Linked DNA regions of Streptomyces venezuelae. The main gene of each other region encodes a partner of the protein of the gene in region 2 in a complex. Links are inferred from orthologs where the notes say so. Each region holds a gene or a part of one and is shown on either strand. Other genes may lie near its edges.

Region 1 (5,517 bases), 1.5 Mb from region 2 along the record:
GCGTACGTGCGCCGCCGCCGTCGGGCCCCGCGCGCGGACACCTGATGGGCCGGGACCGGCGAGGCGGCCCGCCCGCCCGACGCGGCGGCCCGTTTCAGCGCGGCGGCGAGACGGTCGCCGTCGCCGGCCGGGGGCATGGGCTCGGTCACGGTGCTCCTCCGAGGTCGAGGTCCGAGGTGGGCGCGTCGTCGAACGCGGCGTCGTCGAGATGCGGCGCGAGCGCGGCCCTCGCCCGGGACAGGTGGGACTTCACGGTCCCGGCCGCGATCCCGGTCTCCGCGGCGACCTGCTGCACGGACAGGTCGCAGACGTAGTGCAGAACGGCCACGTGCCGCTGCCGCTCGGACAGCCGCCGCAGCGCGGCGACCAGCGCGACGGTCCCCGGGTCGGGGGCGGGCGCGGTGCCCGCCCGCTCCCCGTGGTGGCGCCGCCAGGCCTCCGCGGCCCGCCCGCGCCGCCGCCACCGGCTGACGGCGAGCCGCCGGGCGACGGTCCTGACCCACGCCTCGGGCCCGGCGTCCCGCTCCAGACGGGCGCGGCGCGCCCACGCGCGGACGAAGGCCTCCTGGACCACGTCCTGCGCCTCGTGGAGGTCCCCCGTCATCAGATAGACCTGTCCGACCAGCGGTCTCACGGAGTGCGCGTAGAACGCCTCGAACTCCTCGTCGGTCAAGTGGTCTCCTGGTGCGTGCGGTGTTCTCGTTGGCAGTACGCCTGGCAAGCGCGGCCGGTTTACACCGCGGGGAAAGAATTTTCGAGCGCCGTTTCCGGACATTGTGCGGGAGACCACGGGGCACCCGGACTCCCCGGCCCCGCCCGGCCCGCACCGCGGCTCGCCCCGACCGGGCCGCGCCGATCAGCGCGGAGTCGTACGCTGGAGACCCCCGGCCCGTACGACGTGCCGGGCGGTTCGCGTTGCCCACTCACTCCGGCACTCCGGTCATCCGGACCGCTGGACTGGACGGAAAGCCTTCAATGAGCCTGCACGGTCTGCTCGACGCTGTCGTCAAGGACTCGGCACTCGCCGAAGCGGCCAAGGCCGCGTCCGACGGCCACCGCATGCACGTCGACCTGGTCGGCCCGCCCGCGGCCCGGCCCTTCGCCGTGGCGGCGCTGGCCCGCGAGTCCGGCCGCACCGTCCTGGCCGTGACGGCCACCGGCCGTGAGGCCGAGGACCTCGCCGCCGCGCTGCGGACGATCCTGCCGCCGGACGGCGTCGCGGAGTACCCGTCGTGGGAGACGCTGCCGCACGAGCGCCTCTCCCCGCGCTCGGACACGGTCGGCCGCCGCCTCGCGGTCCTGCGCCGCCTCGCGCACCCCCGCACGGACGACCCGGAGACGGGTCCGGTCTCGGTGGTCGTCGCACCGGTCCGCTCCGTCCTCCAGCCGCAGGTCAAGGGCCTCGGCGACCTGGAGCCCGTGGCGCTGCGCAGCGGGCAGACCACGGACCTGAACGAGACGGTGGAGGCCCTCGCGGCGGCCGCGTACTCGCGCGTGGAGCTGGTCGAGAAGCGCGGCGAGTTCGCCGTACGCGGCGGCATCCTCGACGTCTTCCCGCCCACCGAGGAGCACCCGCTGCGCGTGGAGTTCTGGGGCGACGACGTCGAGGAGATCCGCTACTTCAAGGTCGCCGACCAGCGTTCCCTTGAGGTCGCCGAGCACGGTCTGTGGGCGCCGCCCTGCCGTGAGCTGCTGCTCACGGACGAGGTGCGCGAGAAGGCGGCCGTCCTCGCCGAGGAGCACCCGGAGCTGGGCGAGCTGCTCGGGAAGATCGCCGAGGGCATCGCGGTGGAGGGCATGGAGTCCCTCGCGCCGGTCCTCGTGGACGACATGGAGCTGCTCGTCGACGTCCTGCCGAAGGGCTCGATGGCGGTGGTCTGCGACCCGGAGCGGGTGCGGACGCGCGCGGCGGACCTGGTGGCGACCTCGCAGGAGTTCCTGCAGGCGAGCTGGGCGGCGACGGCGGGCGGCGGCGAGGCGCCGATCGACGTGGGCGCGGCGTCCCTGTGGGGCATCGCGGACGTCCGGGACCACGCCCGCGAGCTCGACATGATGTGGTGGTCGGTGAGCCCGTTCGCCGCCGACGAGGAGCTGGACGAGGACACGCTCAAGCTGGGCATGCACGCCCCGGAGACGTATCGGGGCGATACGGCGAAGGCGCTGGCCGACACGAAGGGCTGGCTGGCGGACGGCTGGCGCGTCGTCTACGTCACCGAGGGCCACGGCCCGGCGGCCCGTACCGTCGAGGTGCTCGGCGGCGAGGGCATCGCGGCCCGCCTCGACGGCGACCTCGGCGAGCTCACGCCGTCACTGGTCCACGTGTCGTGCGGCTCCATCGACTACGGCTTCGTGGACCCGGCCCTGAGGCTCGCGGTCCTCACCGAGACCGACCTGTCAGGGCAGAAGGCCGCCGGCAAGGACGGCCAGCGCATGCCGGCCCGCCGCCGCAAGACGATCGACCCGCTGACGCTGGAGTCCGGCGACTACATCGTCCACGAGCAGCACGGCGTGGGCCGCTACATCGAGATGGTGCAGCGCACGGTCCAGGGCGCGACGCGCGAGTACCTCGTGGTGGAGTACGCCCCGGCCAAGCGCGGCCAGCCCGGCGACCGCCTGTACATCCCCACGGACCAGCTGGAGCAGATCACCAAGTACGTGGGCGGCGAGGCCCCGACCCTCCACCGCCTGGGCGGCGCCGACTGGACGAAGACGAAGGCGCGGGCGAAGAAGGCGGTCAAGGAGATCGCCGCCGACCTCATCAAGCTGTACTCCGCGCGCATGGCGGCGCCCGGCCACGCCTTCGCGCCCGACACACCCTGGCAGCGCGAGCTGGAGGACGCGTTCCCGTACGCGGAGACGCCCGACCAGCTGACGACGATCGCCGAGGTCAAGGAGGACATGGAGAAGACGGTCCCGATGGACCGTCTGATCTGCGGCGACGTCGGCTACGGCAAGACGGAGATCGCGGTCCGCGCGGCGTTCAAGGCGGTCCAGGACGGCAAGCAGGTGGCGGTCCTGGTCCCGACCACGCTCCTGGTCCAGCAGCACTTCGGCACGTTCTCCGAGCGTTACTCGCAGTTCCCGGTCAACGTGAAGGCGCTCAGCCGCTTCCAGACGGAGACGGAGTCGAAGGCGACCCTGGAGGGCCTGCGCGACGGCTCGGTCGACATCGTCATCGGCACGCACCGCCTGTTCTCCTCCGAGACCAGGTTCAAGGACCTGGGCCTGGTCATCGTCGACGAGGAGCAGCGCTTCGGCGTCGAGCACAAGGAGCAGCTGAAGAAGCTGCGTGCGAACGTCGACGTCCTGACGATGTCCGCGACCCCCATCCCTCGTACGCTCGAAATGGCCGTCACCGGCATCCGCGAGATGTCGACGATCACGACGCCGCCGGAGGAACGCCATCCGGTCCTGACGTTCGTCGGCCCGTACGAGGAGAAGCAGATCGGCGCGGCGGTCCGCCGCGAGCTGCTCCGCGAGGGCCAGGTCTTCTACATCCACAACCGCGTCGAGTCGATCGACCGCGCGGCGGCGAGGCTCCGCGACATCGTCCCCGAGGCGCGCATCGCGACGGCCCACGGCCAGATGTCGGAACAGGCCCTGGAGCAGGTGGTCGTCGACTTCTGGGAGAAGAAGTTCGACGTCCTCGTCTCGACGACGATCGTCGAATCGGGCATCGACATCTCCAACGCGAACACGCTGATCGTGGAGCGGGGCGACAACTTCGGCCTGTCTCAGCTCCACCAGCTGCGAGGCCGGGTGGGCCGAGGCCGCGAACGGGGCTACGCGTACTTCCTCTACCCCCCGGAGAAGCCCCTGACGGAGACGGCCCACGAGCGCCTCGCCACGATCGCCCAGCACACGGAGATGGGCGCGGGCATGTACGTGGCGATGAAGGACCTGGAGATCCGCGGCGCGGGCAACCTGCTCGGCGGCGAGCAGTCGGGTCACATCGCGGGTGTCGGCTTCGACCTGTACGTCCGCATGGTCGGCGAGGCGGTCGCCGACTACCGCGCGTCCCTGGAGGGCGGTGTCGAGGAGGAGCCGCCCCTGGAGGTCAAGATCGAGCTCCCGGTCGACGCGCACGTCCCCCACGACTACGCACCCGGGGAGCGCCTGCGCCTCCAGGCCTACCGCGCCATCGCCTCCGCCAACACGGAGGAGGACATCAAGGCGGTGCGCGAAGAGCTCACCGACCGCTACGGCAAGCTCCCGGAACCGGTGGAGAACCTCCTCCTGGTGGCGGGCCTCCGCATGCTCGCCCGAGCCTGCGAGGTCGGCGAGATCGTCCTCCAGGGCAACAACATCCGCTTCGCCCCGGTGGACCTCCGCGAATCCCAGGAACTCCGCCTCAAGCGCCTCTACCCGGGAACGGTCATCAAGCCGACCGCGAACCAGATCCTGGTCCCGCGCCCGAAGACCGCGAAGGTGGGCGGCAAGCCGTTGGTCGGCCGGGAACTCCTCGGCTGGGTCGGGGAGTTCCTGACGTCGATTCTGGGGTCCTAGGCCCTAGGCCGGCGTGCAGGCCGCCGCGACCGACAGGCTGTTCTCGTAGAGGTGGTGCCGGGTGATGCGGCCGTTCTCCACCGTGAGGCGCAGGGCGAAGGGGCCCTCGAAGGACTTGCCGGTGGCGCGCACGGTGCCCTTGAGGTGGCCGAAGAGGACGGCGTCGGTGCCGTCCACCAGGAACGTGTCGAGCGTCGCGGAGGCGTCCTCGGCGACCGTGTGCTCCGCCAGTTCCGCGGACTGCGCGGCGCACTCGGCGCCCGTGGAGCGGGGGCGGATCCACGGGACGGCGGGGTTCTCGGCGAGCAGCCAGTCCACGTCGTCGGCGAAGAGTTCCACCATCCGCTCGGTGTCCCCGGCGAGCCGGGCCTGGAGGAAGTCCTGGACGACGGAGCGGGTGGGGGCGGCGACGGTCTCGGCGGTCATCGGATTCTCCTCGGACGGGCTCGCTCGGCTCATGCTGATGCGTCCGATCCTGTCGGGGGAGAGGGCGACGGTCGATTACCGCCGAGGTAATCGTGTGGTCGTCAGTCGTCGAACAGCTGGTCGTCCTTGTCGCGGCACAGGCCGTGGGCGACGCCCATGATGCGGGACGTCTGCACCTTGGTCGTGCCGAGGCGGCGCGTCGACTCCGTGAACTGGTCGCCGAGGGCCGGGCCCCGGACCGTGCACAGCGCGTCCCCCTCGGCGACGAGAGCGTCGTCGTCGATGTGGTCGAGGTCCGGGTAGTTCTCCCGCAGGGTCTTGAGGAAGAACGCGGCCGCCGCGCCCTTGAGGCCGCGCCCCTTGGGTGCGGGGGGAGCGGAAGGAGTGACGGACGCGCTCGCCGACGGAGTGCGCGGCTTGTCGGCCGCCGTGCCGTCGGACGCGTCGGTGTCGGACGCACCGCACCCCGTGGTACCGAGGACGAGGACGGTGAGCAGCGGCAGGGTGAGCCGCGGCAGACGCTTGAGCATGAATCTCCTGATGGGGAAGGAATCAGGAGATATTCTCATGATCTTCTGGGAGGGG
Region 2 (5,093 bases):
TTCGCCCCGGGGCTGCTCGGCGACGTCGTGAAGATCCAGCTGGACATGCAGTTCCTGGAGCCGGTCGCGGAACGCTGAACGCGGCGGTGTCCCTGCGCTCAACGCCCGTTGAACGCCCCGTGCCGCCCCGCCCCCGCCGCGAACCGTGCCGCTCCTTGTGCCGCCTCCGCCAGGGAGTGCAGGCCATGGGCCAGCTCGCCCGCCATCGCCTCCTCTTCGGGCAGGCCGCTCTGTTCGAGCAGGGAGAGCCGGTCGTGCCGCATGCAGGTCTGCGGGAACGCGGCGATCTCGGCGGCCAGGCGCTCGGCCGCGGCGCGTGAGGTGCCCGTGGGCACGGTCCGGTTGACCAGACCCATGCCCAGCGCCTCCGCGGCGCCCACCGGGCGGCCGGTCAGGATCAGGTCCATGGCGCGCCCCTCGCCGATCAGCCGGGGCAGCCGCACCGTCCCGCCGTCGATGAGCGGGACGCCCCAGCGGCGGCAGAACACCCCGAGGACGGCGTCCTCCTCGGCGACGCGCAGGTCGCACCAGAGGGCGAGTTCGAGGCCGCCCGCGACGGCGTGGCCGGCGATCGCCGCGATCACCGGTTTCGTCAGACGCATCCGGGTGGGGCCCATGGGGCCGTCCCCGTCCTCGGTGACCTCGTTGCCGTCGGGCGTGCCGATCGCCTTGAGGTCCGCGCCCGCGCAGAACGTGCCGCCCTCGCCCCACAGCACGGCGACGGAGGCGCGCGGGTCGGCGTCGAAGTCGCGGAAGGCGTCGGCGAGGGCGCGGGCCGTGGGCCCGTCGACGGCGTTCCGCGCGGTGGGGCGGGACAGCACGACGGTGGTGACGGGGCCTGCGCGTTCGCTGCGTACGGGCATGGGGCAAGCCGACCATGACAACGGGGCGCCGGACAAGACGTCTTCGGGCCGCCGCTCCCCCGCGCACGACGACGCGCCCCGCCCCTGGTGAGGGGCGGGGCGCGTCGGTCGGGAATCCCGGTCGGGTCCCCCATGCGCGGCGCCGGTCAGGCCTTGCGGGCCCGCGCGGTCTTCTTCGCGGCCGTCTTCTTGGCGGGGGCGGCCTTCTTGGTGACGGTCTTCTTGGCGGAGCCTGCCGTGGCCGCCTTGGAGGCGGCAGGCTTCTTCGTGGCCGCGCTCGTCCGCGCCGTGGCCGTCTTCTTGGCCGTGGCGCTCGCCGCCACCACCTTCTTGGCGGCCGACTTCTTCGCGGCGCTCTTCTTCGCGGGAGTCTTCTTCGCCGCGCTACGCCCCTGCGAGGGCACCGCGTCGCTGATCCGGTCCGCCGCGATGATGTCCCGCAGGAACTTGCCGGTGTGGCTGGCCGGGACGCCCGCGACCTCCTCGGGCGTGCCTTCGGCGACGACCAGACCGCCGCCGTTGCCACCCTCGGGACCCATGTCGACGACCCAGTCGGCCGTCTTGATCACATCGAGGTTGTGCTCGATGACGATGACCGTGTTGCCCTTGTCGACCAGGCCGGAGAGGACCGTGATCAGCTTGCTGATGTCCTCGAAGTGCAGACCGGTGGTCGGCTCGTCCAGGACGTACACGGTCCGGCCCGTCGACCGCTTCTGGAGTTCGGAGGCCAGCTTCACGCGCTGGGCCTCGCCTCCGGAGAGCGTGGGCGCCGACTGCCCGAGGCGTACGTACCCGAGGCCGACGTCGTGGAGCGTCTTCAGGTGCCGGGCGATGGCGGGCACGGCCTCGAAGAAGTCGAGCGCCTCCTCGATCGGCATGTCGAGGACCTCGGCGATGGACTTGCCCTTGTAGTGCACGTCCAGCGTCTCGCGGTTGTAGCGCGCGCCGTGGCAGACCTCGCACGGCACGTACACGTCCGGGAGGAAGTTCATCTCGATCTTGATCGTGCCGTCGCCGGAGCAGTTCTCGCAGCGGCCGCCCTTGACGTTGAAGGAGAAGCGGCCGGGCAGATAGCCCCGGACCTTCGCCTCCGTGGTCTCCGCGAAGAGCCTGCGGACGTGGTCGAAGACGCCCGTGTACGTCGCCGGGTTCGACCGCGGGGTGCGGCCGATGGGCGACTGGTCGACGTGCACGACCTTGTCGACCTGGTCGTCACCGTCCACGCGCGTGTGGCGGCCCGGGACGGACCGGGCGCCGTTCAGCTCGCGGGCCAGGTGCGTGTACAGGATGTCGTTCACGAGCGTCGACTTGCCGGAGCCCGAGACGCCCGTGACGGCGGTGAGGACGCCGAGCGGGAAGGAGACGTCGATGTCCTGGAGGTTGTTCTCGCGGGCGCCGTGCACCGTGAGCTGCCGGGACGGGTCGGCCGGGCGGCGCACGTCCGGCACCGGGATGGCCTTCTTGCCCGACAGGTACTGGCCGGTGATCGACTTGTCGTTGGCGAGCAGCTCCTTCATGGAGCCGCTGTGCACGACCTTGCCGCCGTGCTCGCCCGCGCCGGGGCCGATGTCGACGACCCAGTCGGCGACCTTGATCGTGTCCTCGTCGTGCTCGACGACGATGAGGGTGTTGCCCATGTCGCGCAGGCGGACGAGGGTCTCGATCAGGCGGTGGTTGTCGCGCTGGTGGAGACCGATCGACGGCTCGTCCAGGACGTACAGGACACCGACCAGGCCGGAGCCGATCTGGGTGGCCAGGCGGATGCGCTGGGCCTCGCCTCCGGAGAGGGTGCCCGCGGCGCGGTTCAGCGAGAGGTAGTCCAGGCCGACGTCGACCAGGAACCGCAGGCGTTCGTTGACCTCCTTGAGGACGCGCTCGGCGATCTTCTTGTCGCGGGCGCCCAGCCGCAGTTCGGCGAGGAAGTCCGCGCAGTCGCTGATGGACATCGCGGAGACCTCGGCGATGGACTTCCCCATGACCGTGACGGCCAGGACGATCGGCTTGAGGCGCGTGCCCTCACAGGTGGGGCAGGGCACCTCGCGCATGTACCCCTCGAACCGCTCGCGGCTCGCGTCGCTCTCGGCCTCGCTGTGGCGGCGCTTGACGAAGGGGACGGCACCTTCGAAGGCGGTGGTGTAGACCCGCTCGCGGCCGTACCGGTTGCGGTAGCGGACCTCGATCTGCGTCTTGTGGCCGTTGAGGAGGGCCTTCTTGGCGCGCTGCGGGAGTCCGGCCCACGGCATGTCGGTGGAGAAGCCGAGGGCGTCGGCGAGGGCTCCGACGAGCCGGCCGAAGTACTCCTTGGTGTGGCCGTGCGACCAGGGGTGGATGGCGCCCTCGTCGAGGGACTTGTCCTCGTCCGGGACGATCAGCTCGGGGTCGACCTCCATGCGCGTGCCGATGCCGGTGCAGTCCGGGCAGGCGCCGAAGGGCGAGTTGAAGGAGAAGGAGCGGGGCTCCAGCTCTTCGAAGGACAGGTCGTCGTACGGGCAGTAGAGGTGCTCCGAGTACATCCGCTCGCGCTCGGGGTCGTCCTCGGGGAGGTCGACGAAGTCGAGCACGACCATGCCGCCGGAGAGGCCGAGGGCCGTCTCCACGGAGTCGGTCAGGCGGCGCTTGGCGGAGTCCTTCACCGTGAGGCGGTCGACGACGACCTCGATGGTGTGCTTCTCCTGCTTCTTGAGCGTGGGCGGCTCGGAGAGCTGGATCGTCTGTCCGTCGACCCGCGCGCGGGAGTACCCCTTCGTCTGGAGGTCGGCGAAGAGGTCGACGAACTCGCCCTTGCGCTCGCGCACCAGCGGGGACAGGACCTGGAAGCGGCTGCCCTCGGGCAGCTCGAGGACCTTGTCGACGATGGCCTGCGGCGACTGCCGGGAGATCGGGCGACCGCACTCGGGACAGTGCGGCTTGCCGATGCGCGCGAAGAGCAGGCGCAGGTAGTCGTACACCTCGGTGATCGTGCCGACCGTGGAGCGCGGGTTGCGCGACGTCGACTTCTGGTCGATGGAGACCGCGGGCGAGAGGCCCTCGATGAAGTCGACGTCCGGCTTGTCCATCTGACCGAGGAACTGGCGGGCGTACGAGGAGAGGGACTCCACGTACCGCCGCTGGCCCTCGGCGAAGATCGTGTCGAACGCGAGCGAGGACTTGCCCGACCCGGAGAGTCCGGTGAAAACGATGAGTGAGTCGCGCGGGAGGTCGAGCGAGACGTTCTTGAGATTGTGCTCGCGCGCGCCACGGACGATGAGACGGTCGGCCACGCCGGGTCCGCACCTTTCTTGAGAGAGAGACAGGGGGCAGAACCCCCGTCGTTCACAGACTAGGGCGAGCCACTGACAACGCCGGGCCGCTTCCCTGGTTCCACATGCACAACAAACCCGGACCTTCAAGAATGCCCGATGCCGCCATCGACCATATAGCACGCGTATTCGATTTGCGGCCGCCCCGAGAGCCCTTCACCCGAACGTGTGGCGCAGCTATTGTCGACCGCATGATTGATCATGTGCGCGACCTGGCGTCTGTACGTGACGCGACCGACCGGCTGCTCAGCGCAGCGGCGAAACTGAACAACGATTCGACTGCCGAGCCGTCACGGCTCCCCTGCTGGAGCCGCGGCCACGTCCTCGCCCACATCGCGCGGAACGCGGACGCGCTGGTGAACGTCCTCGCCGGGCGGCCGATGTACGAGAGCGCGCAGGCCAGGGACGCGGACATCGAGCGGGACGCCCCTCGGCCGCTGGACGCGCAACTGGCGGACGTGCGCGAGAGCGGCGCCCGCTTCCTGGCGGAGGGCGAGCGGGACGCCGACTGGTCCCGCACGGTGGAGCTCCGCAACGGCGTCACGGATACGGCGGCGCGGGTGCCCTTCCGGCGCTGGGTCGAGGTCGAGCTGCACCACGTCGACCTCGGCATCGGGTACGAGCTGGAGGACCTGCCCGTGGACTTCGTGCAGCGGGAGATCGCCTTCCTGACGGCACGCTTCTCGGGGAACCCCGACGTCCCGCCCGTCCGGATCACGGACGGCACGCACGCGTGGAGCACCGGTAGGGCGGGCAGCCCCGAAGTCACCGTCTCCGGGGCCGCGCCCGACGTGGTCGGCTGGCTCGCGGGCCGCCGCGACGGCACCGCACTCACGGCCGAAGGGGGCCTCCTGCCCGCCCTGCCCCCGCTATAGGCTGGCGGACATGACGTACAGCGGAGCGGTGAAGGTCGGCGGACCCGCGGATGTGC

What was found. Proteins that work in one complex are often made in the same cells at the same time.
Region 1: the proteins of uvrA (region 2) and mfd are in contact, whole or in part, in a crystal structure (PDB 4DFC), measured with the Escherichia coli proteins. The link is inferred for Streptomyces venezuelae from one-to-one orthologs.

The regions. Positions count from the first base shown.
Region 1 is NZ_CP029193.1:3,365,691-3,371,207, reverse strand. Bases 624-4,706 are described here. They hold mfd (transcription-repair coupling factor), read left to right. Parts: upstream 624-975; coding sequence 976-4,506; downstream 4,507-4,706. Other genes in these bases: DEJ47_RS15560 (nuclear transport factor 2 family protein), read right to left, coding at 4,510-4,706; DEJ47_RS15570 (SigE family RNA polymerase sigma factor), read right to left, coding at 624-673. Also shown: DEJ47_RS15575 (hypothetical protein), read right to left, coding at 1-149; more of DEJ47_RS15570, read right to left, coding at 146-623; more of DEJ47_RS15560, read right to left, coding at 4,707-4,932; DEJ47_RS15555 (hypothetical protein), read right to left, coding at 5,034-5,462. UniProt on the Escherichia coli protein: Couples transcription and DNA repair by recognizing RNA polymerase (RNAP) stalled at DNA lesions. Mediates ATP-dependent release of RNAP and its truncated transcript from the DNA, and recruitment of nucleotide excision repair machinery to the damaged site.
Region 2 is NZ_CP029193.1:1,865,605-1,870,697, forward strand. The notes cover bases 810-4,468. They hold uvrA (excinuclease ABC subunit UvrA), read right to left. Parts: upstream 4,124-4,468; coding sequence 1,010-4,123; downstream 810-1,009. Other genes in these bases: DEJ47_RS08695 (crotonase/enoyl-CoA hydratase family protein), read right to left, coding at 810-863; DEJ47_RS08705 (maleylpyruvate isomerase family mycothiol-dependent enzyme), read left to right, coding at 4,354-4,468. Outside these bases: DEJ47_RS08690 (YceI family protein), read left to right, coding at 1-78; more of DEJ47_RS08695, read right to left, coding at 99-809; more of DEJ47_RS08705, read left to right, coding at 4,469-5,037; DEJ47_RS08710 (MBL fold metallo-hydrolase), read left to right, coding at 5,048-5,093. UniProt on the Escherichia coli protein: The UvrABC repair system catalyzes the recognition and processing of DNA lesions. UvrA is an ATPase and a DNA-binding protein. A damage recognition complex composed of 2 UvrA and 2 UvrB subunits scans DNA for abnormalities.